DNA from 4 places in the Streptomyces sp. NPDC055962 genome. Region 3 is predicted to be linked to each of the others. Evidence: riboswitches for the same ligand, from Rfam matches in the RefSeq annotation. Region 3 holds a riboswitch; each other region holds the start of a gene.
The links. A riboswitch is a leader RNA that binds a small molecule or an ion and turns the genes downstream of it on or off. The one in region 3 is predicted to bind cyclic di-AMP.

Region 1: another riboswitch for cyclic di-AMP. It lies ahead of ACFC51_RS24140 (M23 family metallopeptidase); the one in region 3 lies ahead of ACFC51_RS04645 (NlpC/P60 family protein).
Region 2: another riboswitch for cyclic di-AMP. It lies ahead of ACFC51_RS29415 (M23 family metallopeptidase); the one in region 3 lies ahead of ACFC51_RS04645 (NlpC/P60 family protein).
Region 4: another riboswitch for cyclic di-AMP. It lies ahead of ACFC51_RS34070 (C40 family peptidase); the one in region 3 lies ahead of ACFC51_RS04645 (NlpC/P60 family protein).

What each region holds. Positions count from the first base shown of each region.
Region 1 is NZ_JBHJYN010000009.1:18,376-25,924, forward strand. It holds gene lhgO (L-2-hydroxyglutarate oxidase) at 1-529, shown strand, start outside; gene trmB (tRNA (guanosine(46)-N7)-methyltransferase TrmB) at 522-1,400, shown strand; gene ACFC51_RS24130 (PrsW family intramembrane metalloprotease) at 1,471-2,904, shown strand; gene ACFC51_RS24135 (aldo/keto reductase) at 3,019-3,963, opposite strand; gene ACFC51_RS24140 (M23 family metallopeptidase) at 4,128-5,168, opposite strand; cyclic di-AMP (ydaO/yuaA leader) riboswitch at 5,180-5,332, opposite strand; gene ACFC51_RS24145 (PP2C family protein-serine/threonine phosphatase) at 5,566-6,723, opposite strand; gene ACFC51_RS24150 (MerR family transcriptional regulator) at 6,857-7,549, opposite strand, start outside.
Region 2 is NZ_JBHJYN010000013.1:114,928-122,476, reverse strand. It holds gene ACFC51_RS29430 (GNAT family N-acetyltransferase) at 1-1,292, opposite strand, end outside; gene ACFC51_RS29425 (HPr family phosphocarrier protein) at 1,457-1,738, shown strand; gene ACFC51_RS29420 (GntR family transcriptional regulator) at 1,911-2,618, opposite strand; gene ACFC51_RS29415 (M23 family metallopeptidase) at 2,841-3,623, opposite strand; cyclic di-AMP (ydaO/yuaA leader) riboswitch at 3,637-3,804, opposite strand; gene ACFC51_RS29410 (M16 family metallopeptidase) at 3,995-5,377, opposite strand; gene ACFC51_RS29405 (M16 family metallopeptidase) at 5,404-6,756, opposite strand; gene ACFC51_RS29400 (DNA topoisomerase (ATP-hydrolyzing) subunit A) at 7,002-7,549, shown strand, end outside.
Region 3 is NZ_JBHJYN010000001.1:1,038,288-1,045,836, forward strand. It holds gene ACFC51_RS04635 (M23 family metallopeptidase) at 1-229, shown strand, start outside; gene pcrA (DNA helicase PcrA) at 321-2,759, opposite strand; cyclic di-AMP (ydaO/yuaA leader) riboswitch at 3,017-3,178, shown strand; gene ACFC51_RS04645 (NlpC/P60 family protein) at 3,177-4,325, shown strand; gene ACFC51_RS04650 (hypothetical protein) at 4,403-4,756, opposite strand; gene ACFC51_RS04655 (NlpC/P60 family protein) at 5,113-6,183, shown strand; gene ACFC51_RS04660 (GNAT family N-acetyltransferase) at 6,196-6,951, shown strand; gene ACFC51_RS04665 (response regulator transcription factor) at 6,965-7,549, opposite strand, start outside.
Region 4 is NZ_JBHJYN010000019.1:102,328-109,876, reverse strand. It holds gene ACFC51_RS34080 (ATP-dependent Clp protease proteolytic subunit) at 1-203, shown strand, start outside; gene ACFC51_RS34075 (hypothetical protein) at 211-519, shown strand; cyclic di-AMP (ydaO/yuaA leader) riboswitch at 983-1,155, shown strand; gene ACFC51_RS34070 (C40 family peptidase) at 1,159-1,629, shown strand; gene ACFC51_RS34065 (LysE family translocator) at 1,648-2,286, opposite strand; gene ACFC51_RS34060 (LysR family transcriptional regulator) at 2,359-3,273, shown strand; gene ACFC51_RS34055 (ATP-binding protein) at 3,324-3,755, opposite strand; gene ACFC51_RS34050 (helix-turn-helix domain-containing protein) at 3,986-4,948, shown strand; gene ACFC51_RS34045 (DUF397 domain-containing protein) at 4,876-5,091, shown strand; gene ACFC51_RS34040 (8-amino-7-oxononanoate synthase) at 5,084-6,232, opposite strand; gene bioB (biotin synthase BioB) at 6,377-7,540, shown strand; gene ACFC51_RS34030 (adenosylmethionine--8-amino-7-oxononanoate transaminase) at 7,533-7,549, shown strand, end outside.

The DNA of each region.
Region 1 (7,549 bases), on a different contig from region 3:
CGGGCTCGTCTACCCGGTGCCGGACCCGGCGTTCCCGTTCCTCGGCGTCCATCTGACCCGGGGCGTCGACGGCACGGTCCACGTCGGGCCGAACGCCGTGCCCGCACTCGCCCGCGAGGGATACGGCCGTACGGTCGTCCACCCCCGCGAGCTGGCCGTCACCCTGGCCTGGCCCGGCTCCTGGCGGATCGCCCGGCGGCACTGGCGGTACGGGGCGGGCGAGGTGCACAGATCCCTCTCGAAGAGCGCGTTCACCCGGGCCGTCCGGCGCCTGCTGCCGGAGGTGACGGAGTCCGATCTGCGGCCGTCCCCGGCGGGCGTCAGGGCCCAGGCCGTCCTGCGGGACGGCACGCTGGTGGACGACTTCCTGATCCGGGACGCCCCGCACACCGTCCATGTGCTGAACGCCCCGTCGCCCGCGGCGACCGCGTCGCTGCCCATCGGGAGGGAGGTGGCGCGACGGGCCCTGCTGCGGGCACGCGCGACGGGATGGACACCGCCCGCCGTAGAATCGGGTCATTGTGTCTGAGCCTGTGAACCCCACCCCAGAGACGCCCGGCCCCGCCCCGGAGACGGACGCCGTCACCCCGGAGACCGCGCCCGGCGCCACCCCGGAGACGGACGCGGACGCGGCGGCGCGCCGCGCCGCCTCCTTCGAGCGCCAGCGCAGGCTGCGTCAGGAGCCCCGGTTCCCCGGGGGCCCGGCCGCAGACCCGGCAGGCTCGCACCACGAGCGCCGGATCCGCAGCTTCCAGCCGCGCCGCAGCCGTGTGACCGTCGGCCAGGAGGACGCCCTCCAGCGGCTCTGGCCGAAGTGGGGCCTGGACATCGACGGCCTCGGCGTCCTCGACCTCCCGACCCTCTTCGACGGCCTCCCGGTGGTCCTGGAGATCGGCTTCGGCATGGGAGAGGCCACGGCCCAGATGGCGGCCGACGACCCGGCCACCGGCATCCTGGCCGTCGACGTCCACACGCCCGGCCAGGGCAACCTGCTGGGTCTCGCCGACCGCGCGGGCCTGTCCAACATCCGCGTGGCCAACGGTGACGCGATCATCCTGCTCCGCGAGATGCTGGCGCCGGCCACGCTGGACGGCCTCCGGGTGTACTTCCCCGACCCCTGGCCCAAGAAGCGCCACCACAAACGGCGGCTGATCCAGCCGGACTTCCTCGACCTCGTGGCGAAGCCGCTGAAGCCGGGCGCGGTCGTCCACTGCGCGACGGACTGGGAGCCGTACGCGGAACAGATGCTGGAAGTCCTGTCGGCGCACCCCCTGTTCGAGAACACCCAGGCGGACGGCGGCTACGCCCCCCGGCCCGCGTTCCGGCCCCTGACCCGCTTCGAGGGCCAGGGCCTGGACAAGGGCCACGTCGTGCACGACGTGCTGTTCACCCGTCGCTGATCAGCCACCGACGGGCTCCCCGGCCACCGCCCCGTGGCGGGCTGTCGGTCCCCCTCGTTAGGGTCGTCAGGTGTCCGAGGGGTCCATGCAGCATCAGCAGCCGGCCGTCCCGGTTCTCGAGGAGCAGCAGCTCGACGAGTTCCTGGGCGCCGTCCCGGAGCGAGGCCAGTGGCGTTACCGGCCCCGCCGCGTCGGCATGGTCTGGCGCAGCAAGGCGTTCCGCGCCGGTGCGGTGGTCACGATGCTCGCGCTCTGCGGGCTGGTGATCCTGGCCCTGGTGCGCCGGCAGACGGGCACCGAGGGCTTCCTGGTCGGACTGGGGCTGGCCGTCCTGCCCGTGCCGCTGCTGATGGCGGCGTTCCGCTGGCTCGACCGGGTCGAACCAGGGCCGTGGCGGAACCTGCTCTTCGCCTTCGCCTGGGGTGCGTGCGCCGCCGCGCTCGTGGCGATCATCGCCAACTCCTTCGCGACACGGTGGATAGCGACGGCCACCGCGGATCCGGCGAGCGCCGACACCATCGGGGCCACGGTGGTCGCCCCGGTGGTGGAGGAGAGCGCCAAGGCCATCGCGGTCCTGCTGATCTTCCTCTTCCGCAGACGCCAGTTCGGCGGGATCGTCGACGGCATCGTGGTCGCCGGCTTCACCGCGACCGGCTTCGCCTTCACCGAGAACATCCTCTACCTGGGCAATGCCTTCGGCGAGGACCAGCAGCTCGGAACCACCGGCTTCGCCTCCGTGACGGTGGGGACCTTCTTCGTCCGCGTGGTGATGTCCCCGTTCGCGCATCCGTTGTTCACGGTGCTCTCCGGCATCGGGTTCGGCATCGCGGCGCTCGGGGGCGCGCGTCACCGGGTGCGTCGGGTCGTCCTGCCGCTGGTGGGCCTCGTCCTCGCCATGGGCATGCACGCCCTGTGGAACGGCTCGTCGTCCTTCGGCCCGTACGGCTTCTACCTGGTGTACGGCGCCTTCATGGTGCCGTGCTTCGGACTGGTGACCTGGCTGGCGATCTGGTCGCGCCAGCGCGAGCTGCGCACGCTCTCCACCGAGCTGCCGGTCTATGCGGCGGCCGGCTGGCTGGCCCCGGCCGAACCCCTCGCCCTGGCCTCCATGCGGGCGCGGGGGATGGCCCGCGACATGGCCAGGCACTGGCACAGCCACCCGGACCCCGCGCGGGGCCGGGCCGCGGCACGCGCCGTCGCGGAGTACGAGTCGTTCGCGACGTCGCTGGCCATGCTGCGCCGCAGGGCCCGCCACGACGGAGCCGACCGGGACTTCGCCCTCCGTGAGCAGGAGTTGCTGCACCACCTCTGGCACCGGCGGGACATCGCGGGCCCGGCCCTGACGTACGCCGCCCATGCGACGGGCCGGCTGCGGCGGACCCACCGGCCGCCCGCGCCGCAGGCGTTCCCCCGTCAGTTCCCCCACGGCAGCGGCCAGCCGCAGCAGCTCCCCGCGCCGCACCGGCACTACGGGGGCCACAACCCGTACCTGGAGGACCGCTGAGCCGGCTCCGGACGGGGCGGAAGACCTGACCGTCCGGCGGCGCACCCGCCGCACCCCTTCCCCGGGGGCGGGCCCGGGGACCTCGCCGGACGGCGGCGCACCCGCCCCGTCGGATCAGGCCGACGCCTCGGTCAGTTCCGCCAGCTCGGCCTCGGTCAGCCGGAGACCGGCCACCGCCACCAGCGCGGGCACCTGCTCGACCGTCCGGGCGGAGGCGATGGGGGCGGCCACGGTCGGCCGGGAGGCCAGCCAGGCCAAGGCGACCGTGGCGATCTCCGCGTCGTGCTCCTGGGCGATCCTGTCGAGGGCCGCCAGCACCCTGCGGCCCCGCTCGGTCTCCAGGTGCTTGCCCGCACCCTCGGCCCGCGCGCTCTCGACGGAGGCTCCCGGCCGGTACTTCCCGGTGAGGAAGCCCGAGGCGAGCGCGAAGTAGGGGACCGCCGCGAGACCGGCACCGGCCGCCGTGTCCTGGAGCGCGCCCTCGTAGGTGTCGCGCGAGACGAGGTTGTAGTGCGGCTGGAGCGCCACGTAGCGGGCCAGGCCCTCGCGTTCGGAGAATTCCAGGGAGGCCCTCAGCCGCTCCGGGCTGATGTTGGAGGCGGCGATCTCCCGCACCGTGCCGGCCTTCACGAGCTGGTCGAGGGCGGTGACGATCTCCTCGACGGGGACGCTCTCGTCGTCGAAGTGCGTGTAGTACAGGTCGATGTGGTCGGTGCCGAGCCTCCGCAGGGACGCCTCGGCCGCCCCCTTGATCGTGGTGGGCGAGAGCCCCTTGTACGACGGGTGGGCACCGACCTTGGTGGCGATCACGACGTCGTCACGGCGGGAACGCGCCCTGAGCCACTTCCCGATGAGGGTCTCCGACTCACCGCCCTCGTTGCCGGGGACCCAGGCGGAGTAGGAGTCGGCCGTGTCGATGAAGTTGCCGCCGGCCGCCACGTACGCGTCGAGGACGGCGAAGGTCGTGTCCTCGTCGGCCGTCCAGCCGAAGACGTTGCCGCCGAGGGCGAGGGGGAACACCTGGAGGCTCGAGGAACCGAGCGGACGCAGAGAAGTCATACCCGAGGACAACGAGCTGCTGGAGGCACGTATTCCGATTCTCGGGGAACCCGTCAGGGCCCGGGTGAACCCCTGCGCCCCCACGGAGTGGACCGGCGGCCCTGACGTCGGGGGGTCGTGCGTCAGGGCCGCCGGGGTTCCGGTGCGCCGGGTGGCGCCGGGGATCAGATCGTGAGGCCCTTGCCGCGCAGCCAGCTCATCGGGTCGACACCCGTGCCGTCCGCGGTGTGGATCTCCAGGTGGAGGTGCGGGCCGGTCACGTTGCCGGTGGCGCCGACACGGCCGATGGTCTCGCCGGTGGTGACCTTCTGCCCTGCCGTGACGTCCATCGAGGACTGGTGGCAGTACCAGACCTCCGTGCCGTCGTCGAGCTCCAGGACCGTGCGGTAGCCGTACGAACCGGACCAGCCGGCCGACTTCACCGTGCCGCTGTGCACGGCCTTGACCGGCGTGCCGGTGGGAGCCGCGAAGTCCAGACCGGTGTGGTGGCCGGAGGACCACATCGAACCGGACTGCCCGAAGGTCGAGGTGATCGTGTACGAGGAGGTCGGGACGGCGTAGCTGGCGGCGAGCTTGGCGAGGCGCTCGGCCTCGGCCTTCTTCTTCGCCGCTTCCTCCTCGGCCTTCTTCTTCGCCGCGGCCTCGGCCTCGGCGGCGCTCTGCTGCTTGGCGGCCTGGGCCGCGGCCGCTTCGGCCGCCGCCTGCTCCTGGGCTGCCTTGGCCTCGGCCTCGGCTCCGGCCGACTGCTGCTCGGCCTGCTGGAGGATGCGGGCGCGCAGGGCCTCGCCGGCGTCGGTGGTGCCCTGCTCGGCCTCGGCGGCGGTGATACCGGCCGTGGTGAGCGGGGAGGACGCGGCGACGGTCTCGTGGTCCGTGTCGGAGTCCCCGGACATGAAGGCACCCACGCCGGGAAGGGACTTGGCGTCGGGAAGATTGTCCGCGATGGAATCGGGAAGAGAGATGGAGACCGGCGGCTTGCTCTGCGCGGTGGCCATGCCGCCCGCACCGACGGCCGCGATGACGCCGACGCCGAGGACGGTGGAGCTACGGGCGAGACCGCGCTGCTTGGCTACGCGATGCCGGCCGCGTACGGGGCGGATGGACTCCTCGGTGGGGTTCCATTCCTCCCACGTCCTGTCCTCATCACCGAAGCCTCCGGTCCTGAAGGATGACGGGGCCTCGGGGGCAGGCTGATTGGACGCCACGTAGGCGCACTCCTTTCCTTCCTTCTCGCCTACCGGGTTAGCTGACGGGTTCGGAGCAGGAAGGTCTCCTACGGGCCCCTCCGTCTCTCACGAGACACAGGTGCCCGATTCACCCCATGTAGGTGGTTCCCCGGTTCCCTTGCGGAATTCGGCGCTGCGCACGGTGCCGTCTCTTGCGACGGCGGCTACAACCGCGCTGCGTTATCGAACGTTAATAGACACCCGGGTCCGATTCCAAGCTGTTCTCGCAGATCGCTCACGGCTCCAGCCTGGACTTTCAGGGGTCAAACGGGCAGAAACGGGCGACTTGAACACCGTGTATCCAGCCACCAGTTTCTGACGGAGTGTCATATGTTATGCGGAGCGAGGTCCTTCGACTACCGAACGTCGCGACCGGTCATTCACTGTCCCGCCCCACGATCTTCACCGTCGTACGCCGCTCCTGCTGGCCTCGCGTGGGCCGACCGACGGCGAGGAGGGCCAGGTCGTCCGTCGACCGGCCACCCGTGTGCAGCCGCACGTCGTCGGTGAGCGCGGACAGCAGTTCCTCGGGCCCCGGGAAGAGCCGGCCGCGCAGCCTGGCCGCCGGGTCGTAGAAGTGGCCCTGTGCGTCACGCGCCTCGGAGAGGCCGTCGGTGAACGCCAGGAACGTCGCGCCGGGCGGCAGCGCCCACGTGTCCGACCGGTCGGGCCACGCGTCCAGCCCCATACCGAGCGGCAGGGCGGGCGCGGTCGGGGCCAGGACGTCGAGCGCCCCGTCCGCGTGCAGCACCAGCGGCTCCGGATGGCCGCGGTTGACGACCCGCAGGGTGTCCGAGCCTGCCGGGATCTCCGCGAGGACCGCGGTGACGAACCCCTCCATGGAGTCGAGCCCGCCCCGCCGCGAGCCCTCACGGGCCAGCGCCCGCTCCAGCCTCTGGACCACGCCCTCCAGCGACAGCTCCTGTTCGGCGGCCTCCCGGAACGCCCCGATCACGACGGCCACGGCCGCCACGGCGTCCAGCCCCTTGCCCCGCACGTCCCCGACCACCAGACGCACCCCGAACGGAGTGTCCGCGACGGCGAAGAGGTCGCCCCCGACGAACTCGTCCGCCTGAGCCGCCTCGTACCGTGCCGCGACGTGCAGCCCGCCGATCCGGGCTTCCGGCACCGGGAGCACCGCGCGCATCGCGGTCTCGGCGATGACCCGGGCCGAGGCGAGCTGCTCGTTGCCGCGGTGCACGACGCGGTTGATGACGAGGGACAGGCCGACGACGGTGAGCAGCGTGAGCAGGTCGGTGACCGGCACGACCCTGAGGAGCACGCCGTCCGACAGCCGGATGCCGAGCACGACCAGGACCGTGACGATGCCGATGCGGACGGTACTGCCGAGGGAGAAGAAGGGCGCGGCGACGAGCGAGGCGGCGGCGAAGAGCGGGACCGCCGTGACCTCCGTCGGCGTCGCGAGGTCGAAGGCCGCCCCGGCACAGATCAGCACGGCGGGCAGCACTCTCACGAGCCGCCAGGAACGGACGTTCATCTCAGAGCCCCGCCGCCGTCCGTCCCGCTTCCCCACCTGTGCACTCCTGCCCGGTCCACCCACGGCTGCGGACGGTACCGCGCCCCGCCCCGCCCGGCCGGAGCCGCGCCGAACGGCGGCTCGTCATCGGCCAAAGGGAGGAGCGCGCCGGAGCCCCGCCCTCCGGGGGTCAGTCGGAGAGCCGGTGCTGCGCGTAGATCGTCAGTGCATCCCGTACGAAGACGGCGGTTCCGTCCCCGTGGCGATCGTAGTTCCTCCCGAAGCGGGGATCGGCGACGTACATCTCCCCGAGGCCGGTCACGTAGGCGCGTGTGGGCTCCATGGTCGCCGACAGCCACGCGCAGTGCCGCCGGGCGATGTCCTGCACCTGCTCGCTGCCCGCCGCCAGGCCGGCGGCCCTGGCCTCCCCGTAGTCCCGGGCGATGGCCTCGTGCACGCCCTGGAAGCGGGCGCGCTCGTCCTCGGTCAGTCCGCGCCACCACCGGCCACCGCGCTCGTACGCCTCCCGGCCCCAGCGCTCGGTGACCTCCTGCTCGTACTCCGTGTGATCGAAGCCGTCGAGCACTTCCTCCGCCATGAGTTCCTCCCCTTGCTCGGTCCGGTGGAGAGTGGTCCGCACCGAGGCGATCTGCCGGCCGATGCGCTCCCGCTCCTGCTCCAGCAGGCGCAGATGGGTCCGGAGCGCGGCGGAGGTGTCCCGCTGCCCTTCCAGCACGTCCTTGATCGCGGGCAGGGAGAGCCCCAGCTCCCGCAGCAGCAGGATGCGCTGGAGCCGGACCAGGGCCTCCTGGTCGTAATAGCGGTAGCCGTTGGCACCCGTGCGGCTCGGCACCAGGAGACCGATGTCTCCGTAGTGCCGGAG
Region 2 (7,549 bases), on a different contig from region 3:
GGGTTGCCGAGCGATTCGAGGTACAGCAGGGCGACATCGGTGCCTTGGTCCTCGAACCAGTACTGCAGGAAGTCGTTGCCGGAGACGTCGGCCCGGTTGCCCGCGGAGATGAACGCCGACAGGCCGGCGCCCCTGCGGTGGAGGCCGGAGAGGAGCGCGATCCCGATGGCTCCGGACTGGGTGAAGAGCCCGATGCGCCCGGCCTTGGGCAACTCGGGGGCGAGGGAGGCGTTGAGCCGGACCGTGTCGGAGGTGTTGATGATGCCGAAGGCGTTGGGGCCGATGATCCGCATGCCGTACGAGCGTGCCTGCCGGACCAGCTCCCGCTGCCGCTCGCGGCCGTCGGCACCGCGCTCGGCGTATCCGGCGGAGAGGACGACGAGGCCCTGGACGCCGTGTTCGCCGCACTCGGCGACGGCCTCGGGCACCCGGTCGGCGGGGACGGCGACGACGGCGAGATCGACCGGTTCACCGATCTCTCCCACCGAGCGGTGCGCGGGGACCCCCTCGACCGTGTCCAGGTCCTCGGGGAAGGACGTGTTCACCGCGTAGGTGCGTCCGGTGAAGCCCGAGCCGAGCAGATTGCGCAGCACGGTCCTGCCCACGCCGCCCGGCGCCCGGCCCACTCCGACGACCGCGACGGACCCGGGGGCCAGCAGGCGCTGCACGGAGCGCGCCTCGGCACGCTGTTCGCGGGCGCGCTGGACCGCGAGGGACTCGGCCGTGGGCTCGAGGTCGAGGGTGAGATGGACGGAGCCGTCCTCGACGCTGCGCTGCTGGGTGAACCCGGCGTCCCGGAAGACCTTGATCATCTTGTTGTTGGCGGGCAGCACCTCGGCGGCGAAGCGCCGGATGCCCCGCTCCCTGGCCACCGCCGCGATGTGTTCGAGCAGGGCGGACGCCACTCCGCGGCCCTGGTGGGCGTCCTGGACGAGGAAGGCGACCTCCGCCTCGTCCGCGGGGGCGGAGGCCGGCCGGCCCCGCTCGTCGATCCGGTCGTAGCGCACGGTGGCGATGAACTCGCCGCCGATCGTGACGGCGAGTCCCACCCGGTCGACGTAGTCGTGATGGGTGAAGCGGTGCACGTCCCGGGCGGAGAGACGCGGATACGGGGCGAAGAAGCGGTAGTACTTCGACTCGTCGGACACCTGCTCGTAGAAGCTGACCAGCCGCTCGGCGTCGTCCGTGGTGATGGGCCTGATGCGCGCGGTGCCGCCGTCGCGGAGCACCACGTCCGCCTCCCAGTGGTCGGGGTACGCGTGGTGCGGACTCTGTTCCGGAGTGGGCTCCATGGGCAAAGCCTACGGTGCCGCGCACCGGTCGCGAGGGGTTCGCAGCAGGGGCACGCTGGGGGAGCCGAAGGGCGGTGGACGCCCGGTGGCGACGCCGGGCACAGCAGTGCGCACCACATGAGAGACTGGTCTAGACAACCCATTGATACGTGAAGGGCAGAACCATGGCTGAGCGCCGCGTCAACGTCGGTTGGGCCGAGGGCCTGCACGCCCGCCCCGCTTCCATCTTCGTCCGTGCCGCCACGGCCTCCGGCGTCCCCGTGACGATCGCCAAGGCGGACGGCAACCCCGTGAACGCCGCCTCCATGCTCGCGGTGCTCGGCCTGGGCGCCCAGGGCGGCGAGGAGATCGTGCTCGCGTCCGAGGCGGACGACGCCGAGGCCGCCCTGGACCGTCTGGCGAAGCTGGTCGCCGAGGGGCTCGAGGAGCTTCCGGAGACCGTCTGATCCAGGCCGATCCGAATCCGGATTCTTTCTGCGGGAAAGCCGCGGCACCCCGACCGGGAGCCGCGGCTTTTCTGTTTCCGGCCCAGGGGCGTACACGACTCCGGAAACAATGATTCAGGGCAGCAAAAAGAAAGCCCTCCGATAATTGCTCTCTTTGTATACGGTGCCATTGTTAATGACGGGCTCCCGCGATGTTTACGGGGTGTTGCGAAGTCCTCACCCGGGCCGGGGGCGATGACGTGTGCCCCGTACGGTCCGTGCGCCGCAGCCGGTGTGCCGCCGTGGCCCGCTCGGCGTGCTGGGTGGCGAGCGCCCTGGCCCGCTCGGCGTCGCGGCGCGCCACGGCGTCGACGAGGGCGCCGTGCTCGGCCCAGGATTCCGCGGGGCGGACCGGCTGCTCGACGGCGTACATCCAGGCGATCTTGTGTCGGAGCTGGGTGAGCAGTGCGATGAGCGCCGGGCTGCCCGAGGCCTGTGCCAGCGTCTCGTGGAACCAGCCGCCCAGCGAGCGCAGATCCTCGCCCTCACCCCGGCGGACCCGCTCCTGCCCCAGCCTGACCAGGCCCCGCAGCACCTTGAGGTGCGCCTCGGTGCGCCGCTGTGCCGCGCGGGCTGCCCCCAGGGGCTCCAGGAGCATCCGGATGTCCAGGAGGTCCGCGGCCTCCTGCTCCGTGGGCTCGGCGACACAGGCGCCGGCATGCCTGCGGGTGACGACGAACCCTTCGGACTCCAGCGTGCGCAGCGCCTCGCGCACGGGGACGCGGGAGACGCCGTAGCGACGCGCGAGCACCTCTTCGGTGAGGCGGCTGCCGCGCTCGAAGACACCGGAGACGATGTCGTCACGGATTGCCGTGCATACCGAATGCGCGGGAATGCGCATGTCCGAACCTCCGCCTTAATCCCCGCGAAACGCGGCCGATCGACGCCTGTTCTGCGACTCTATTGCAACCGGCCGGAATTTCCGATGGCGGGGCGGAATCCATGGATATCTTTTGGCCAGGGAGCAGTTCCACGGGGCTTCGGCGCACGCCTCCCCGGACGCACGGCGAAGGCCCCGGCGGGTGCCGGGGCCTTCGTCGGAGCGGTGTCGTACGGCGTGGGGTCAGACCTGGACGCCGTGGGCACGGAGGTAGGCGACGGGGTCCATGTCCGAGCCGTACTCGGGAGTGGTCCGGGCCTCGAAGTGCAGGTGCGGCCCGGTGGAGTTGCCGGTCGAGCCGGAGATGCCGATCTGCTCGCCCGAGCCGACGCTCTGGCCGACGGAGACGCCGATCGAGGAGAGGTGGCCGTACTGCGTGTACGTGCCGTCCTTCATCCTGAGGACGATGTTGTTCCCGTAGGCGCCGCCCCAGCCCGCCTCGACGACCGTACCGGCGCCGACCGCGACGACGGAGGTGCCGGACGCCGCCTGGAAGTCCACGCCGGAGTGGGTGCCGGAGGACCAGAGCGCGCCACCGGACTTGTAGCCGGTGGTCACGTGGGAGCCGGCGACCGGGAGGTGGAACGCGTTCAGCCGGGCGCGCTCGGCAGCGCGGGCCGCGCGCGCCTTCTCCTCACGGACCTCCTTGGCCCGGGCCTCGGCCTTGCGCTTCGCCTCGGCCTTCGCCTTCGCGGCGGCCTCGGCCTTGGCCACGACCTCGGCCTGGTGCGCCTGGGCCTGGGCCTGGGCGTCGATCTGGGCGGCGAGCGTGGTGTCGAGGGCGACGGTCTGCGTCAGGCCGGTGGAGGACGCGGCGGGGGTCCCGGAGTCCGCGGCGAGGGCGGGGGACGCGGTGGCGCCGATGACACCGGCGGTGGCCAGGGCCGCGATGCCGGCGACCTCGGCGCTCTTGCGCGTCAGACGGCTCGGGGCACGGTGCTTCCCGGTGGCACGGATGAACGCCATGGAGGGGCTGGTCCTTTCCTTCCTTCTCGCCTACCGGGTTAGCTGACGGGTTCGGAGCAGGAAGGTCTCCTACGGCCCCCTGAGCCTCGCGCGAGGTGCAGGGATCCGATTCACCCCAGGGACTTCGTGGGTCCCCGGCTCCCCAGGCTCGCGCCTGACGGGGACTCGGCGATGGCTGCCCGGCGCCACGGATGCGGCATTCGTCTGACGGACAGCCGGGCCGACGCTAGAGCGGGCCGCTTTCCGCCGCCAAACGGAACGGGCCTTTTGTCGCACATCCCACAGGATGAACATGTATTTTACGCTTAAAAGAGACAAAAGGAAGAACCCCGGCGGGAGTGCTCCGCCGGGGTCCCTGATGTCCCGTCATGTCAGCCGGTGACGACCGACACCTCGCCGATGCCGAGCGCCCGTACGGGCTCCGCGATCTGTGCGGCGTCCCCGACCAGGACGGTCACCAGACGGTCCACCGGGAACGCGTTGACCACGGCTGCCGTCGCCTCCACCGTGCCGGTCGCCGCCAGACGCGCGTACAGCTCGGCCTGGTAGTCGTCCGGCAGGTGCTGCTCCACCTGGTCGGCCAGGGTGCCCGCGACCGAGGCCGCCGTCTCGTACTTCAGCGGGGCGACGCCCACGAGGTTCTGCACCGCCGTCTCGCGCTCGGCGTCGGTGAGCCCTTCGGCCGCAAGCGTGCGCAGGACCTTCCAGAGGTCGTCGAGCGCCGGCCCGGTGGACTCCGTGTCGACGGAACCGCTGATCGCGAGCATGGCGGCCCCGGTCGCCCCGGAGGACGAGCCGGGCGCCGTCGAGCGCAGCACCTGCCCGAAGGCGCGGACCCCGTAGGTGTAGCCCTTCTCCTCGCGCAGCACGCGGTCCAGCCGTGAGGTGAGTGTGCCTCCCAGGCAGTACGTGCCGAGGACCTGGGCAGGCCACACGCTGTCGTGCCGGTCCGCGCCGATCCGGCCGATCAGCAGCTGTGTCTGGACGGCTCCGGGACGGTCCACGATGACCACACGGCCGGTGTCGTCCGCGGTGATCGGGGGCACCGGGCGGGCCTGTCCCGCATTGCCCGACCAGTCTCCGACGGTCTCGGCGAGCAGCGCGTCCAGGTCCACCTCGGTGAGGTCGCCGACGACGACCGCCGTCGCCGTGGACGGGCGGATGTGGGCGTCGTAGAAGGCGCGCACGGCGGCTGCGTCGATCCGCCGGACGGTCTCCTCCGTGCCCTGGCGCGGACGCGACATCCGGGCCGTGGCGGGGAAGAGCTCCTTGGACAGCTGCTTGGCGGCCCGGCGGGCGGGGTTGGCCTGCTCGTGCGGGATCTCGTCGAGGCGGTTGCCGACCAGGCGCTCGATCTCGCTCTCGGCGAAGGCCGGGGCCCGCAGGGCCTCGGCGACCAGGCCGAGCGCCTTGGACAGGCGGGAGACCGGGACCTCGAGGGAGACCCGGACCCCCGGGTGGTCCGCGTGCGCGTCCAGCGTGGCGCCGCAGCGCTCCAGCTCCGCGGCGAACTCCTCGGCGGAGCGCTTGTCCGTGCCCTCGGACAGGGCGCGCGACATGATCGTCGCCACGCCGTCCAGCCCCTCGGGCTCGGCGTCGAGCGGCGCGTCGAGGAAGATCTCCACGGCGACGACCTGCTGGCCGGGGCGGTGGCAGCGCAGCACGGTGAGCCCGTTGGGCAGGGCGCCGCGCTCGGGCGCGGGGAAGGCCCAGGGCCGGGCCTCGCCGGCGGTCGGCTGCGGGTGGTACTCCATCGCTACTCCAGTCACGGCGGCGTCGGTCACTTGTCGGCCCCCTCGTGCGCGTCGGTGCCGTCCGTCTCGTCGGCCGGTTCGACCGGCTCGTAGACCAGGACCGCACGGTTGTCGGGTCGCAGGGCGGCCCGGGCGGCCTCCCTGACCTCGTCCGCCGTCACGTCGAGCACCCGGCCGACCGCGGTCAGGGCGAGCTGCGGGTCACCGAACAGGACGGCGTACCGGCAGAGTTCGTCGGCGCGGCCGGCGACCGTGCCGAGCCGGTCCAGCCACTCGCGCTCCAACTGCGCCTGGGCGCGCTCCATCTCCTCGGGCGTGGGGCCCTCCTCGGCGAAGCGGGCCAGCTCCTCGTCGACGGCAGCCTCGATCTGCGGCACCTCGACACCGCCGGACGTCTTGACGTCCAGCCACCCCAGGGAGGGCGCGCCGGCCAGCCTGAGCAGCCCGAAGCCGGCGGCCACCGCCGTGCGGTCGCGGCGGACCAGACGGTTGTGCAGGCGGGAGGACTCGCCCCCGCCGAGCACGGTCAGGGCGAGGTCCGCGGCGTCGCACGCGCGCGTGCCGTCGTGCGGCAGGCGGTAGGCGGCCATCAGCGCACGCGCGGGGACCTCCTCGTGGACGACCTCGCGCAGCTGCTCGCCGATGACCTCCGGCAGCGTGCCGTCGCGCGGGGGCTGCTTGCCGTCGTGCGAGGGGATGGAGCCGAAGTACTTCTCGATCCAGGCGAGCGTCTGCTCCGGGTCGATGTCACCGACGACGGAGAGCACCGCGTTGTTCGGCGCGTAGTACGTGCGGAAGAACGCCTGCGCGTCGTCCAGGGTCGCCGCGTCGAGGTCGGCCATCGAGCCGATCGGCGTGTGGTGGTACGGGTGGCCCTCGGGGTAGGCGAGGGCGGTGAGCTTCTCGAAGGCGGTGCCGTACGGAACGTTGTCGTAGCGCTGGCGGCGCTCGTTCTTCACGACGTCCCGCTGGTTCTCCATGGACTCCTCGTCGAGCGCGGCGAGCAGCGAGCCCATCCGGTCGGCCTCGAGCCACAGGGCCAGCTCCAGCTGGTGCGTGGGCATCGTCTCGAAGTAGTTGGTGCGTTCGAAGCTGGTCGTGCCGTTGAGAGAACCACCGGCCCCCTGCACCAGCTCGAAGTGCCCGTTCCCCTTGACCTGCCCCGACCCCTGGAACATCAGGTGCTCGAAGAGGTGAGCCAGGCCCGTACGGCCCTTGACCTCGTGGCGGGAGCCGACGTCGTACCAGAGGCAGACCGCGGCGACGGGGGTCAGATGGTCCTCGGAGAGCACCACGCGCAGGCCGTTGGCCAGGCGGTGCTCGGTCGCCGTCAAGCCGCCGGAACCGGCCTGGGCTGTGGCCGTGTGACCCATGGGCATGTACGTCCCTTCGATCGGTACAGGATTTCCTGCCGGACCTGCCACTCTAAGCAAGCGCACGGGCACCTGGCGAAGTTCCCGTTGGGTGAATGTTGTCGTAGATGCTGCCGTAAACGGGGGCCCGGCGGGGGCCCCGGGACCGCTTCGGACGGGTCGAGGTCGGCGTTGTCGGTACGGCGGTCCACAATGGTCGGCGTCAGAACCTGAGGTTGCCCGACAGAATCTGTGAAGGAGTCGCAGCCGCGATGGCCCGCCGCAGCACGAAAACCCCGCCGCCGGACGACTTCGAGGAGAAGATCCTCGACATCGACGTCGTCGACGAAATGCAGGGCTCCTTCCTCGAGTACGCCTACTCGGTGATCTACTCCAGGGCGCTGCCCGACGCCCGCGACGGCATGAAGCCGGTGCACCGCCGCATCGTGTCCCAGATGAACGAGATGGGACTGCGCCCCGACCGCGGCTACGTGAAGTGCGCCCGGGTCGTCGGCGAGGTGATGGGCAAACTGCACCCGCACGGCGACGCGTCGATCTATGACGCACTGGTGCGCATGGCACAGCCGTTCTCGATGCGCCTGCCCCTCGTCGACGGGCACGGCAACTTCGGCTCACTGGGCAACGACGACCCGCCGGCCGCCATGCGGTACACCGAGTGCCGGATGGCCGACGCCACGTCCCTGATGACGGAGTCGATCGACGAGGACACCGTCGACTTCCAGTCCAACTACGACGGCCAGGAGCAGGAGCCGGTCGTCCTCCCGGCGGCGTACCCGAACCTCCTGGTCAACGGTGCGTC
Region 3 (7,549 bases):
CGGCAACATGGCCATCGTCACCGCGGCCGACGGCACCGAGACGTGGTACTGCCACCTCAGCACCACCAAGATCCGTTCGGGCTCGGTCAAGGCCGGCGACGTCATCGCCTACTCCGGGAACTCCGGCAACTCCACCGGCCCGCACCTCCACTTCGAGGTACGGCCGGGCGGCGGCTCGGCGATCGACCCGATGCCCTGGCTCCGCAGCCACGGGATCAACCCGTACTGATCCCGCGTCCCGAGGCCCGAAGAGCCCCGGCCCCCGATGTCCCGCGCAGGGACGTCGGGGGCCGGGGCTCCTCCGTGCCCGGTGGCCGGATCTAGAGCTTCTCGACCGGGGCGTAGCGCAGGAGCAGCTTCTTTGGACGCTCGTCCCCGAAGTCGACCGTCGCCTTGGCCTGGTCGCCGAAGCCCTCGACCGCCGTCACCGTGCCCAGTCCGAACTGGTCGTGCGTGACGCGGTCCCCCACGACGAGGGTGACCACGGGCTTGTCGGAGGTGCGCCGGGTCGCGAATCCCGACGGCCCGGACTTCGCGCGCGACGAGGACAGCGACGAGGTGATGCCGGACGTCGGACCCGCCGGGGCGGCCATCGGCCCCTTGCGCTTCCACTCCAGGTGCTGGTCCGGGATCTCCTCCAGGAAGCGCGACGGCGGGTTGTACGAGGGCTGGCCCCACGCACTCCGCATCGACGCCCGGGTGAGGTAGAGGCGCTCGCGGGCGCGCGTGATGCCCACGTAGGCGAGCCGGCGCTCCTCCTCCAGCTCCTTCACCTGTCCCAGCGCGCGCATGTGCGGGAAGACGCCGTCCTCCATGCCCGTAAGGAACACGACGGGGAACTCCAGGCCCTTCGCGGTGTGCAGCGTCATCAGCGTGACGACGCCGGAGCCGTCCTCGTCCTCGTCGGGGATCTGGTCGGCGTCGGCGACGAGCGCGACCTTCTCCAGGAACTCGGCGAGGGTGCCCGCACCCTCCTCCTCCGCCCGCTCCTGCTCGAATTCGAGAGCGACGGAGGCGAGCTCCTGGAGGTTCTCGATACGGGTCTCGTCCTGCGGGTCGGTGGACGCCTGGAGCTCGGCGAGATAGCCGGTCCGCTCCATGACGGCCTCCACCACGACCGCCGGGCCCGCGCCGGACTCCACGATCGTGCGGAGCTCCTCCATCAGTGTGTTGAAGCGCTTCACGGCGTTCGCCGACCGGGCCGCCATGCCGTACGCCTCGTCGACACGGCGCAGCGCCTGCGGGAAGGAGATCTTCTCGCGCATGGACAGGGCGTCGATCATCGCCTCGGCCCGGTCCCCGATGCCGCGCTTGGGCACGTTGAGGATGCGCCGCAGCGGGACGGTGTCCTCGGGGTTGGACAGCACCCGGAGGTAGGCCAGGACGTCCCTGACCTCCTTGCGCTCGTAGAAGCGCACTCCGCCGACGACCTTGTAGGGCAGTCCGACGCGGATGAAGATCTCCTCGAAGACACGGGACTGGGCGTTGGTGCGGTAGAAGACGGCGACGTCGCCCGCCTTCGCGTCGCCCGCGTCCGTCAGCCGGTCGATCTCGTCGGCGACGAACTGCGCCTCGTCGTGCTCGGTGTCGGCGACGTAGCCGGTGATCCGGGTGCCGGTGCCCGCGTTGGTCCAGAGGTTCTTGGGGCGGCGGCTCTCGTTGCGCTCGATGACGGCGTTGGCCGCCGAGAGGATCGTCTGCGTGGAGCGGTAGTTCTGCTCCAGCATGATCGTCGTCGCATCCGGATAGTCCTCCTCGAACTGGAGGATGTTGCGGATGGTCGCGCCGCGGAAGGCGTAGATCGACTGGTCCGCGTCACCGACGACGCACAGCTCGCCCGGGGCGTCGGCCTCGCCCGCCGGGCCCACCAGCTCGCGCACGAGGGTGTACTGCGCGTGGTTGGTGTCCTGGTACTCGTCGACCATGACGTGCCGGAAGCGGCGGCGGTAGTGCTCGGCGACGTCGGGGAACGCCTGGAGCAGGTGGACCGTCGTCATGATGATGTCGTCGAAGTCGAGGGCGTTGGCCTCCCGCAGCCGCGCCTGGTAGAGCGCGTAGGCCTGGGCCAGCGTCTTCTCGAAGCCGTCGGCGGCCTGCCCGGCGAAGGTCTCCTCGTCGATCAGCTCGTTCTTCAGGTTCGAGACCTTCGCCGTGAACGACTTCGGCGGGTAGCGCTTCGGGTCGAGGTCCAGATCCCGGCAGACCAGGGCCATCAGCCGCTTGGAGTCGGCGGCGTCGTAGATCGAGAACGACGAGGTGAAGCCGAGGCGCTTCGACTCCCGGCGCAGGATCCGCACGCAGGCGCTGTGGAAGGTCATGACCCACATGGCGTTGGCGCGCGGGCCGACGAGGTCTCCGACGCGCTCCTTCATCTCGCCGGCGGCCTTGTTCGTGAAGGTGATGGCGAGGATCTGCCCCGGGTGCACCCCGCGCTCGGCGAGGAGGTGGGCGATCCGGTGGGTGAGCACCCGAGTCTTGCCGGACCCGGCCCCGGCGACGATGAGCAGCGGGGAGCCGGCGTGCACGACGGCGGCGCGCTGCTCGGTGTTCAGCCCGTCGAGCAGCGCGGCGGAGTCGACCACGGGGCGCGGGGCGCCGTCGCGGTAGTAGGCGTCGCGCGGCGGCGGAGGGGCGTCGAAGACGTCCTCGAAGAGGCCCTCCGGCACCGCTTCGGGTGCGTGCTCCTCGGGGGGCGGCGGGGGGCCGTCCTCCGCTCGCTGGAGGCCGGTCAGGAAACTGTCGTCAAAGAGGCTGCTCATCGCCTCACGAGTCTAGGCGGCCGCACCGACAGCCCGGGCCGCATCGGCGACAAGGACCCCGGACCGTGCGCACAACGCGAGGGCGCGCCCACGGTCCGTGAGCTCCAGGGAGTGGTTCCGGCCACAGGGACCGCCACTCCGAAAAGGTCACGGAAATGTATCGGGCATATCGCACATCAACCTTCACAGGGACGCCACGGGTTGGCTAGCGTGCTCCGACGGGTGCCCCGTACCCCCTTGAGGCGAACCGCGCCGCACGGGTGCCCCCGCCGAATCCGTACTCCCCCGAAGGGAGCCCGGAACCGGGGACCCACACGCAGCACCGGGGTGAATCGGCCCGTCTCCACCGGACCGTAGGGCAGCCTTCCGTTCCGCCCGAACCCGACAGCTAACCCGGTAGGCGGTCCACGGAAGGAGATGCCGGCCTTGGCGTCGCATCGCAAGCCGCGCACACGCATGCGCACCACCACCCCCGCCGTCGGTCTCACGACCGTGGCGCTCGCCTCCGTCACCCTGCTCTCCACGCAGAGCGCGACGGCGGCTCCCGCCGAGCCGAAGCCCGGTATCGAGGAAGTGCAGAAGAAGGTCGACGCCCTCTACCGGCAGGCCGGCACCGCGACGCAGCAGTACAACAAGGCGAGGACCGCCTCGGCCGAGCAGCGCTCCGAGGTCGACGCACTCCTGGAGGCGGCTGCGAAGCGGGCCGACAAGCTCAACGAGACGCGCCGCGAGCTGGGCAACTACGCGGCCGCGCAGTACCGCACCGGCTCGATCGCCCCGACGGCCACGTTCTTCCTCGCGGACGACCCCCAGTCGTACTTCGACCAGGACCAGCTGATGGCGCGGATGACCAGCCGCCAGCAGAAGTCGGTGGCCGACTTCCGTACGCAGCAGAAGGAAGCGGCGGAGAAGCGCGTCGAGGCGACGAAGAGCCTGGAGAAGCTCACCGAGTCGCAGGCCGCGCTGCGCACCAGCAAGCAGCAGGTGCAGACGAAGCTCACCGAGGCGCGCACCCTGCTGTCGAAGCTCACCGCCGAGGAGAAGGCGCGGCTCGCGGAGCTGGAGCGCAAGAAGGAGGCCGAGGCCCGGCGCAAGGCCGAGGAGCTCGCCAGGCAGCAGGCCGCCGCCGCGAAGGAGAAGGCGGAGCAGGCCGACGCGGACGAGGCGGCGCAGGGGGGCACCGGGACGGGAGGCACGGGCTCCGGCAGCGGGTACGCCTCGAAGGCGGAGCAGGTCCTGTCCTTCGCCCGCGCCCAGATCGGCAAGCCGTACGTGTGGGGGGCGACGGGCCCGTCGTCGTACGACTGCTCGGGGCTGACCCAGGCGGCCTGGAAGGCCGCCGGTGTCGATCTCCCGCGCACCACCTGGGACCAGGTCGAGGTCGGCACCCGGGTGGCCACGGCGGACCTGCAGCCGGGGGACCTTGTCTTCTTCTACGACGACATCAGCCACGTCGGCATCTACAAGGGCGACGGCATGATGATCCACGCGCCGAAGCCGGGCGCGAACGTCCGCGAGGAGTCGATCTACTACATGCCGATCTACGGCAGCGTGCGCCCGGCCTGACGCGCGCCCGCAGCGGACACCGAGGACGTACCGGCGGGGCCGGTCCGGGGGCGACCCCCGGACCGGCCCCGTTCCGCTCAGGTCCAGAGGGTGGCGATGAAGATGTTGGCGACCGTCAGTCCGCCGACCGCGGCGAAGGCGCCCTTGCCCGCCTTCTCGTCGTCCCGCTTCACATAGACGAGGGCGAGGATCACGACCAGGACCAGCAGTTTCACGCCGATCTTGACGTTGTTCACGCTCTGGTCGTCGGCCTGGTTCAGCCCGACCAGGGCGATGCCCGTGACGAGCATGGTGAGCGCGCCGTGCAGCATGGCCGGGACGAAGCGGGCCGTACCCGCCCCCATGGCCTTCATCTGGGTCAGGAAACCACCCAGCAGGGAGGCGATCCCGATGATGTGCAGGGCCACGAAGACATTGATGAGTACGTCCATGGCCGCAGCCTAACTGCGGCCATATCACCACTCTTCGGCAAGGTACGACTTACCGATGAGTTCACTTCATGCTTGCGCGAATTGCCTGACTCCGGTTGATTTTTCCGGTCATCCGACGGAAGCGAAACAGCACATGCAGGCAATACCTGTCATTACGCCTCTTCCCTGTGCCCCGGGTTTAGCGTCCCTCCCAGGTGACCGGCTCCGCATCACCGCCTCCGTACCGGGCGGCGTGCCGGTCGCCCCGCCAGGAATCCGGCGGCGGGCCGCTCCCCCCTGTGGTGGCCCGCCGCCGGACCCCGGCGGGCCCGCCGGTATCCCCGGCGGGCAGTCGAACGGAAGGACGCACCACCCCCGTGCCCGCCCATCGAGAAGCCGCTCACCGCAAGCCCAAGCAGCGCCTGTTCACCGGGCCTGCTGCCCGCACCGCAGCGACCCTCGCCCTCGCCGGGGCAGCCACGGCGACCGCTCTCGAAGGTGCCGCCCAGGCGGACCCCCGGCCCACCGCGGCCGAGGTGAAGGCCCAGGTCGACCGGCTGTACCACGACGCCGAGGTCGCCACCGAGAAGTACAACGGCGCGAAGGAGCAGACCGCCGCCTCCGAGAAGGCGCTGGACACCCTGCGCGACGAGGCCGCCCGCAGGACCGAGCGCCTCAACACCGCACGCGACGCCCTCGGCGCGTACGCCACCGCCCAGTACCGCAGCGCCGGCCTCGACCCCGCCGTACGGCTGGCCCTCTCCTCGGACCCCGACCAGTATCTGGAGCGCGCCTCCTACGAGGCCCGGGCGGGCGACCGCCAGGCGGGTGCGATCAACGGGGTACGGCGGCAGATCGGGGACATCGCCCAACTGCGTGCCAGGGCCGAGGACGAGCTCGCGGTGCTCGCCTCCCGCCGGGCCGCCCTGCAGAAGCACAAGGACGAGGTCCGCTCCAAGCTCGCCAACGCCCGCAAGCTCCTGGCCACACTCACCGCCGAACAGCGCGCCGGTTACGAGCGCTCGGCCGACGCCGCGCACGGCGGCAGCGCCACCCGTGCCGACCGGAGCGCCCCCCGCGGCTCCGTCGCCGCCCCCAACGCCCGCGCGGCGCAGGCCGTCGACTTCGCGTACGGGGCGCTCGGCAAGCCGTACGTCTGGGGAGCCACCGGGCCCTCGTCCTTCGACTGCTCCGGCCTCACCCAGGCCGCCTGGCGCGCGGCAGGAATCTCCCTGCCCCGCACGACGTACACCCAGATCAACGCGGGCCAGCGCGTCTCACGCTCCGAACTCGCCCCGGGCGACCTGGTGTTCTTCTACCCCGGGGTCACCCACGTCGGGCTCTACATCGGCGGCGGCCGGATGATCCACGCCCCGCGCCCCGGAGCCCCTGTCCGGATCGCGCCGATCAGCGAAATGCCCTTCGCGGGAGCCACCCGCGTCGCATAGGCTCCCGGCCTCATGGACACAGCCATCCAGAAATACGTGCGTACGCTCACGCTCAGTTCCCCGGACCACTACCGGGTGGGACCGTTCACGGTGCGCCACAATCCGGGCTGGGAGCTGAAGTTCGCCAACTACGCCATCCCCGACCAGGACGCCGAACCCACGGAGCGGGACATCGCCGACCTGGTCGAGGCGTTCCGCTCGCGCGAACGGCTGCCCAGACTGGAGTTCCTGCCCTCCTGGGCACCCGCCGTCGAACCCGCCCTGCTGGCGGCGGGGTTCACGGTGGAGCTCCGCGCCCCGGTCATGGCCTGCACCGCGGACGACCTCCTCGCGCCGAAGCCGGTCGACGGCCTCCGCATCACCGAGCCCGTCACCGACGCCGAGTTCGCCTCGGCGGCCGCCGTCCAGCACACGGGTTTCGGCGGCGAGGGCGGGCCGGACGAGGGAGAGATCGCCTGGCTGCGGGGAGCGACGGCCGGAGGCGGCGTCTCGGCCCTGGCCACCGTGGACGGACGCCCGGCCGGAGCGGGCGGCTGCTCCACCCCGTCCGACGGAATCGGCGAACTGGCGGGCCTGGCCGTCGCCGACGCCTTCCGCCGCCGGGGCGTGGGCGCGGCGCTCTCCGTCTGGCTGACCCGCACCGCCTTCGACCGCGGCTTCGACACCGTCTGGCTGGAGCCGGGCGGCCCCGACGTCGAGCGGATCTACGCGGGCGTCGGCTACCGCAGGACCGGCGAGAAGCTCAACATCTCGCTCGATCCCGCCTGAGGAGGCCTGCGGCTCAGACCAGCCGTCGCGCCGTCGCCCACCGGGTCAGCTCGTGGCGGTTGGAGAGCTGGAGCTTGCGCAGCACGGCCGAGACATGGGACTCGACCGTCTTCACCGAGATGAACAGCTGCTTGGCGATCTCCTTGTACGCGTATCCCCTGGCGATCAGCCGCAGCACCTCGCGCTCGCGCTGTGTCAGCCGGTCCAGGTCCTCGTCGACCGGCGGGGCGTCCGTCGAGGCGAAGGCGTCGAGGACGAACCCGGCCAGCCGCGGCGAGAACACCGCGTCGCCGTCCTGGACGCGGAAGACGGAGTCGACGAGATCGGCACCGGTGATGGTCTTCGTGACATAGCCCCGGGCACCGCCGCGGATGACTCCGATGACGTCCTCGGCGGCGTCCGAGACGGACAGCGCCAGGAAGCGCACCGGGTTCTCGGCCGCGCCCATCATCGGGGCGCAGCGCCGCAGCACCTCGACACCGCCGCCTCCGGGGAGGTGGACGTCGAGGAGCACGACCTCGGGCCGGGTCGCGGTGATCACGGTGACCGCCTGGTCGACGTCGGCGGCCTCACCGACGACCTCGACCCCGGTCTCCTC
Region 4 (7,549 bases), on a different contig from region 3:
ACATCCAGGCCCGCGAGCTGCTGCGCGAACGCGAGCTGCTCACGGCCATGCTGGCCCGTCACACGGGGCGTTCCACGCGGGAGATCAGCGACGACATCGAACGGGACACCATCCTCGACGCCCCTGCCGCCCTGGCGTTCGGGCTGGTGGACCACGTCGTGGAGAACCGCACGCCGTCCCAGCCGCCGCGCCCCGCGAGGTGAACAGCCGATGCTCCCACCCCAGTTCCCACCGCTCCCCGCACTGACCCGCGCGGAGGCCGAGTTCGTCGACTGCTATCTGGAAGTGCTCGACCAGCTCGGCCGCATCAATCCCGCCCGGGGCAGCGACACATACGGAGCGCTCCGGGCTGCCCAGGCTCTCGCGTCCAGGGCGACCGCCCTCCGCGACGCCCTCGCGCTGATGCACGACCGGGGTGAGTCGCAGATCCACGCGGACACCCTGGCCAGGGTGCTGCGACTGCTGGACGGCGAACGACGCGCGGGGCGGGTCGCCGTGCCTCCCGCCCCTACGGGCTGAGCGGTCCGGCCGCCCTGCGGACGGGGCGGTCGGCACGCCCGACGGACAGGGCGGCAGGGGCGTCCGCGGACGGGGCGGCAGGGGTGTCCGCGAGCAGGACGGCACGGCCGTCCGGTACGGCGACGGATCGCCCCCGGTGGCGCCGCTTTTCGACACGCCCGACGAGCCGATGAGTTTTCCTCGCTCGTTCGGCGTAGGAGCTCCCCCGCCCGGGGGACAGCCCGACTTGCGCACCGCATGCGGACGCTGAACGGAATGCAACGTTCCGCTGCTGGTACACGGCTGGTCGGCCCCGGCCGCCGGGGCCAGCCGGCCGTCGCGTCCACCCGATCGGATCAGTCGTGACGACTCTCACATATCGACACTTCAGCCAGGAAATCCGGCAGGGCGTGCGTAAAGATCCCTGGGACGACAAGCCCCCGCCACCGCGGCGGGGCGGTCCGGGCGGACGCCGAGTCCTGCCGCTGTCCGGATGCCTGGTCGACAGAAGTGGATCGGCAGGAGTGGAGGACCCGAGCACAACGGGCCGGCCGGAGTTCCGGACGGTCCTCGGGGTGAAGCCGCTTCGCGCGGCCGGGCAACTTCGCCAGCCCGAACCCGACAGGTCATCCTTCACAGGCGGCTGACGAAGGGTTGCGCATGACTGCGCAGGTTCATGTCCCGTCTCTGTTCGCCCGGGTCGGTACGGCCTCGGCTCTGACATTCGCCGTAGGGACCACCATGCTGGCCCCCGGCTTCGTGAACGACGCCGAGGCCGCCGCCCACTCGGCGACGGCACTCAGGATCGCCGCGTCGAAGAAGGGGGCGCCCTACAGATGGGGCGCCACAGGCCCTCACCGGTTCGACTGCTCCGGGCTCACGCTCTACTCGTTCAAGAAGGCGGGGAAGAAACTACCCCGCACGGCTCAGCAGCAGTACAACAAGACCCGCCATATCTCCAGGTCGCAGCGGAAACGCGGCGACCTGGTCTTTTTCCATGCGGGGCGCAGTGTGTACCACGTCGGCATCTACGCCGGCAGCGGGAAGATCTGGCATTCGCCGAAGACCGGGGCGGTGGTCCGGCTGGAGAAGATCTGGTCCGGCAACGTCTGGTACGGGAGGGTCCGCTGACCCTCCCTCATCTCTGGTTCAGCGCAGCAGGGGCCCGGTCACCAGCACGAGCCCCAGCGCGGTGAGCGCCGTGCCACTGCCGCCCTCGATCGCGCGGGCGGTACGCGGCCGGCGCAGCCACCGGCCCAGGCGGTCCACCAGGAGCGCCACGGCCGGGAACCAGACGAGCGCGAGCAGGACGACGACCGAGGCGAGCAGCAGGGTCCTCGGCAGGGGCGGCTGTCCGTCGGGGACGAACTGGGGCAGCAGGCTCAGGAAGAGCACGGGTGCCTTCGGGTTCAGGGCGTTGGTCAGGAAGCCCTGGCGCAGCGAACGCCGGAGCCCCGAGGGCGCCCGGCCGCCCGTCTCCGCACCCCTGTCCGCTCCGCCGGCGGACCGCCGGAGCGCGTACAGGCCGCTGAGACCGAGGTAGAGCACGTACGCGCCGCCGAGCAGCTGGACGGTGCGGAAGAGGACCGGCATCGTCACGAGCACGGCGGCGAGTCCGGCGACGGCCAGGGCCGTGTGCACCACGAGCCCTCCGGCGACTCCCACCGCGGTGGCCAGCCCGGACCGCCGGGATGCGAGCGCGTTGCGTACGACCACCGTGAAGTCGGCGCCGGGCAGCGCCACCATTCCTGCGGCCACGGCCAAGAAGGCGAGCAGTTGTGCGTCCATGGGGACACCCTGACGGCTTGAGCCCTTTAGCGTGTACTTGCAATCTTCATGGTCTGCCAAAAGGAATGCTTCATGTACGACCCGACACGGCTGGCCGCGCTGGTGGCGGTGGCCGAGGCAGGCTCGATCACACGGGCCGCCGCGCGGCTCGGCTACACCGCACCCGCGCTCTCCCAGCAGCTGGCCAAGCTCGAACGGGAAGCGGGGGCCGCCCTCCTCGTCCGGCACCACCGGGGGGCGCGGCTGACGGCTGCCGGTGAGCTGCTGGCGGGGCGGGCCAGGCGTGTGCTGGACGAGATGGACCAGGCGCGGCACGAACTGGCCCGGCTCGCTGGGCTGTCCGGCGGCCGGCTGCGGGTCGGCACCTTCGTGACGGCCGGGATCCATCTGCTGCCCCCGGTGCTCACCGCGTTCCGCCGCGCCCACCCCGACGTGGAGCTGAGCGTCACGGACTACGAGCCGCCCGCCGGTGTGGCCGCGGTGGCGGCGGGCGACGTGGATCTGGCCCTCACCCATGCGTACGAGCCCGCGGCGGCCGGGCCGATGCCGGCGGGGGTGTCCGTCGAGCCGCTGCTCGTCGAGGAACTGGTGCTGGTCACCGCGCCCGGGCAGATGCTGTCCGAGGGCAGCGGACCGCTGCCCGTCGCGGGACTGGCGGGCCGCCCTTTGATCAGCAGTGCGCCGGAGCACCCACCGCGGCGCGGGGTGGAGCGTGCGCTGGCCGAGGCGGGGGCCACCCCTGCCGTGGTGTGCGAGTCTCCCGGCTATGCCCTGGTCTGCGCTCTGGTCAGCGCGGGCCTGGGCGTGGCGGTGGTGCCGGAGATGGTGGCCGCGATGTCACCGGCGCCGCTCGCGGTGCGGCGCCTGGAACCGGCCGCCTTCCGGCGGACGATCTCCGTGGTGCACCGGGGGAACGGGAACACCCCCGCGGCGGGGACGCTGATGGCACTGCTGCGGAGCGGCTTCGGACGGGCCTCCGCCCCGTGAGACGGCCGCCCGGCCCGTCACTCCCGAAGGGCGGCTCGCCCCCGCATTCTTCAGGCCTGCGCCGGGACCGGCCAGGGAAGCACGATCGACACGGTCTTGCCCCCGTCCGCGGTGGGGCTGACGCCGAGCCGACCGCCGTACTCCTTCGCCAGGGCCCGGATGATGACCATGCCCCGGCCGTTGTCCTGGCGTACGGCGGCGGGAAGCCGCTGGGGCCAGCGCGGATGGCTGTCCGTCACCCCGAGGAAGAACTCCACGTCCCGGTCGAGCCGGAGGTCCACGGTGAAGGTGGGCGACTGGCCGAAGGTGTGCTGGACGGCGTTGGTGGCGAGCTCCGAGACGATCAGCCGGATGGTCTCGGCCGTGTCGCTGTCCTCGGCCAGGCCCCATTCGGTGAGTACGCGCGCCACATGTCTGCGGGCCGCGGAGACCGAGGCCGGATCGCTCGGCAGAGTGACGGTTGCTTCCTGATGGTCTGCCATGGCGACGCCGTCCCTTTCACGCCCTGACCGGCCCACGGCCGGCCTGGATGGTGCTTCGCGCCAGACTGCCACCGATACGGTCCTCCATGACGGCGATCCACCAAGATATGCATATATCTATCGCTCATTACGGTGAACTCGGCCCCCTGATCCGTGTACGGGCGCGACACTGGCCCCTTTCCGAGTCGGCCCCGCCGGCACGGCTCACCGCACAACGGGAGGAGGCCGCGATGCGGAACGGCCCCGCGGTACGCCGTCGCAAGCTCGGTGAGGAGCTGCGCTGTCTGCGCCACACGTCGGGACTCACGAGCCGGGACGCCGCCGCCGTGCTGGGCTGGCACCAGTCCAAGGTGAGCCGGATCGAGACGGGGGTGAGCGGGGTGTCGCCCGGTGACGTGACGCGGCTCCTGGAGGTCTACGGCGTGGACGACGCACAGCTGCGGTCCCTGCTCACTGCGCTCGCCGGCTCGGTGGGCGGCGGGGGAAGCGGCTGGTGGCACGCCTACCGCGGGCTCATCCCTCCGCAGTACCGCGACTTCATCAGCCTGGAGTCACAGGCGGAGGCCGCCAGGACGCTCGAGACGTCGGTGGTGCCGGGGCTGCTGCAGACGGCCGACTACGCGCGGGCCGTGACCCGGTCGTCGCTGGGCGGGCTGCCGTCCGCTCAGCTCGATTCCCTGGTGGAGGTCAGACTCGCCCGGCAGAGCGTGCTCCGGTCATCCCGTCCGCTGCGTCTGAGCGTCGTGCTCGACGAGGCCGTACTGCGGCGTGAGGTCGGCGGCCCCCGGGTCATGGAGCAGCAATTGCGCCATCTGACGGAGGTCGCTCAACTTCCGCACGTGACGCTGCAGTTGCTTCCGTTCGAGGCAGGGAGCTATATCGGCCTCACCGGACCTTTTGTAATCCTCTCTTTTTTGAGCACTTCTGATCTGGATGTGGTCGTTCTTGACCACTTGACGAGTAGCCTCTATCTGGAGCGGAGAGAAGACCTCGAGGCGTACAGCTCGGCCTTCCGCACGATGCAGGCACACGCGCTGTCGCCGGAGCGTTCGCTGGACCTCATCGCCGCAGTAGGACGCGGCGGTGGGGCGGAACCTTCAGACTGCCCGAGGGGGGCACGATGTCCGACCGTCCCGCACAGCACGCCCCGCACCCACCCAGGTGGCGGCGAAGCAGCCGCAGCACCGGCATGAACAACTGCGTGGAAGCCGCAGAGCTCGGCGGTGATCAGCTCGCCGTACGGGACTCGAAGGACACGGGCCTGCCGCCGCTGCGTTTCTCGGCGGCCGCCTGGACGTCCTTCCTCACGGGGCTGCACGGCCTCCCGGTCAGCTGACCGGGAGGGGGGCCGTCGCCACGAGCGTGCCCACGGCGGATTCGATCTGATCCTGTGTCAGGTCTGCCCGGGCCGTCAGCCTCAGCCTGGAGATCCCGTCCGGCACCGATGGCGGGCGGAAGCACCCCACCGCGAGACCGGCCGTCCGGCAGTCCGCCGCCCAGCGCACCGCGGACTCCGCCGAGGGCGCGCGCACCGACACGACGGCGGCGTCGGGGCGTACCGCGGTCAGACCTGCTGCGGTCAGCCGGCCGTGCAGTTCGACGGCGACCGCCCCCGCCCTGGCCGCGCGTTCCGGCTCGCGGCGCAGCAGGCGCAGAGCGCCCAGCGCCGCGCCGGCCGCGGCCGGCGCGAGGCCGGTGTCGAAGATGAACGTGCGCGCCGTGTTGACCAGGTGCCGGATGACCCGGGCCGGGCCGAGCACCGCTCCGCCCTGGCTCCCGAGCGACTTGGAGAGGGTGAGCGTGGCCACGATCCCCTCCTCGCCCGCGAGTCCGGCGCCCGCGAGCGCGCCTCGCCCGCCCTCGCCCAGGACGCCCAGCCCGTGCGCGTCGTCCACGAGGAGGGCGGCGCCCGCGCCACGGCAGACCTCGGCGAGTCCGGCCAGCGGGGCGGCGTCGCCGTCCACCGAGAAGACCGAGTCGGTCACGGCCAGCGCCCGTCCGCCGTGCGCGCGGAGTGCGGTGCGTACGGCCTCGGGATCCGCGTGCGGCACGACGGCGGTGGCGGCCCTGGAGAGCCGGCAGCCGTCGACGATCGAGGCGTGGTTGCCGGCGTCGGAGACGATCAGCGAGTCACCGCCGGTGAGTGCCGTGAGCGCCGCGAGGTTGGCCGCGTAGCCGGAGGAGAAGACCAGGGCCGCTTCGAATCCGCAGAATCCGGCGAGTTCGCATTCGAGTTCGGCGTGCAGCGCGGTGGAGCCCGTGACCAGCCGCGATCCGGTGGCGCCCGCGCCCCATGTCCGTGCCGCATCGGCCGCCGCAGCCGCGACCTCGGGGTTCCGGCTGAGCCCCAGGTAGTCGTTGCTCGCGAGGTCCAGCAGCTCGGACTCGGCGGGCCGGGGGCGCAGCGTCCGGACGAGTCCGGCCTCGGCGCGGCGCCGGGCCTCGTCGTCGATCCAGTCGAACGGGGCGTAGGACATGGGCGGGTCCCTCTTTGTAGGCAGCTCACAGACCCTAACCGGGTGCGCAACAGGCCAGGGTGTGGCAATACACACAGCATCGACCGGCTCTCCTGTCCGGTTCCTCCTTGGCCGATGACGGTGCCGTACGTCAGGATCAACGCCATGGACCTGCTGAACACGCTGGTGGAAAAGGGGCTGCGGCGCGAACTGCCGACCCGTGACGAAGCGCTCGCCGTACTGGCGACCTCCGACGACGAACTGCTCGACGTGGTGGCCGCGGCCGGAAAGGTGCGCCGCCAGTGGTTCGGCCGGCGCGTCAAGCTCAACTATCTGGTGAACCTGAAGTCCGGACTGTGTCCCGAGGACTGCTCGTACTGCTCGCAGCGCCTCGGTTCCAAGGCCGAGATCCTCAAGTACACCTGGCTCAAGCCGGACGAGGCGAAGAAGGCCGCCGCCGCGGGGGTGGCGGGCGGAGCGAAGCGGGTGTGCCTGGTGGCCAGCGGCCGCGGCCCGACCGACCGGGACGTCGACCGGGTGTCGCAGACGATCGAGGCCATCAAGGAGCAGCACGAGGGCGTCGAGGTGTGCGCCTGCCTCGGCCTGCTGTCGGAGGGCCAGGCCGACCGTCTGAGGTCCGCCGGCGCCGACGCGTACAACCACAACCTCAACACGTCCGAGGGGACGTACGGGGACATCACGACCACGCACACGTACGCCGACCGGGTGGACACCGTGCAGCAGGCGCAGGCCGCCGGCCTCTCGGCGTGCTCCGGTCTGATCGCGGGCATGGGCGAGACCGACGAGGACCTCGTCGACGTCGTCTTCTCGCTGCGGGATCTGGATCCCGACTCCGTCCCGGTCAACTTCCTGATCCCCATGGAAGGGACCCCGCTGGCGAAGGACTGGCACCTCACGCCGCAGCGCTGCCTGCGCATCCTCGCGATGGTCAGGTTCGTGTGCCCGGACGTCGAGGTACGTCTCGCGGGCGGCCGGGAGGTCCATCTGCGTTCGATGCAGCCACTGGCCCTGAACCTGGTCAACTCCATCTTCCTGGGCGACTACCTGACCAGCGAGGGCCAGTCCGGGCAGACCGACCTCGACATGATCGCGGACGCCGGTTTCGAGGTGGAGGGAGCGGACACCACGACGCTCCCCGAGCACCGTGCACCGGCGGCCGGGGGCTGCGGGTCGCACGAGGGCGGCTGCGCACCGTGCGGCGACACCGCCGAGACCGTGCCGGAGCCGTCCGGGGCGTCGGCGGCGCGTACGGATCTGGTGGCGGTCCGCCGCCGCGGCGCCGGGACGGACCTCGCACCCAATGCCTGATGCGCTCCG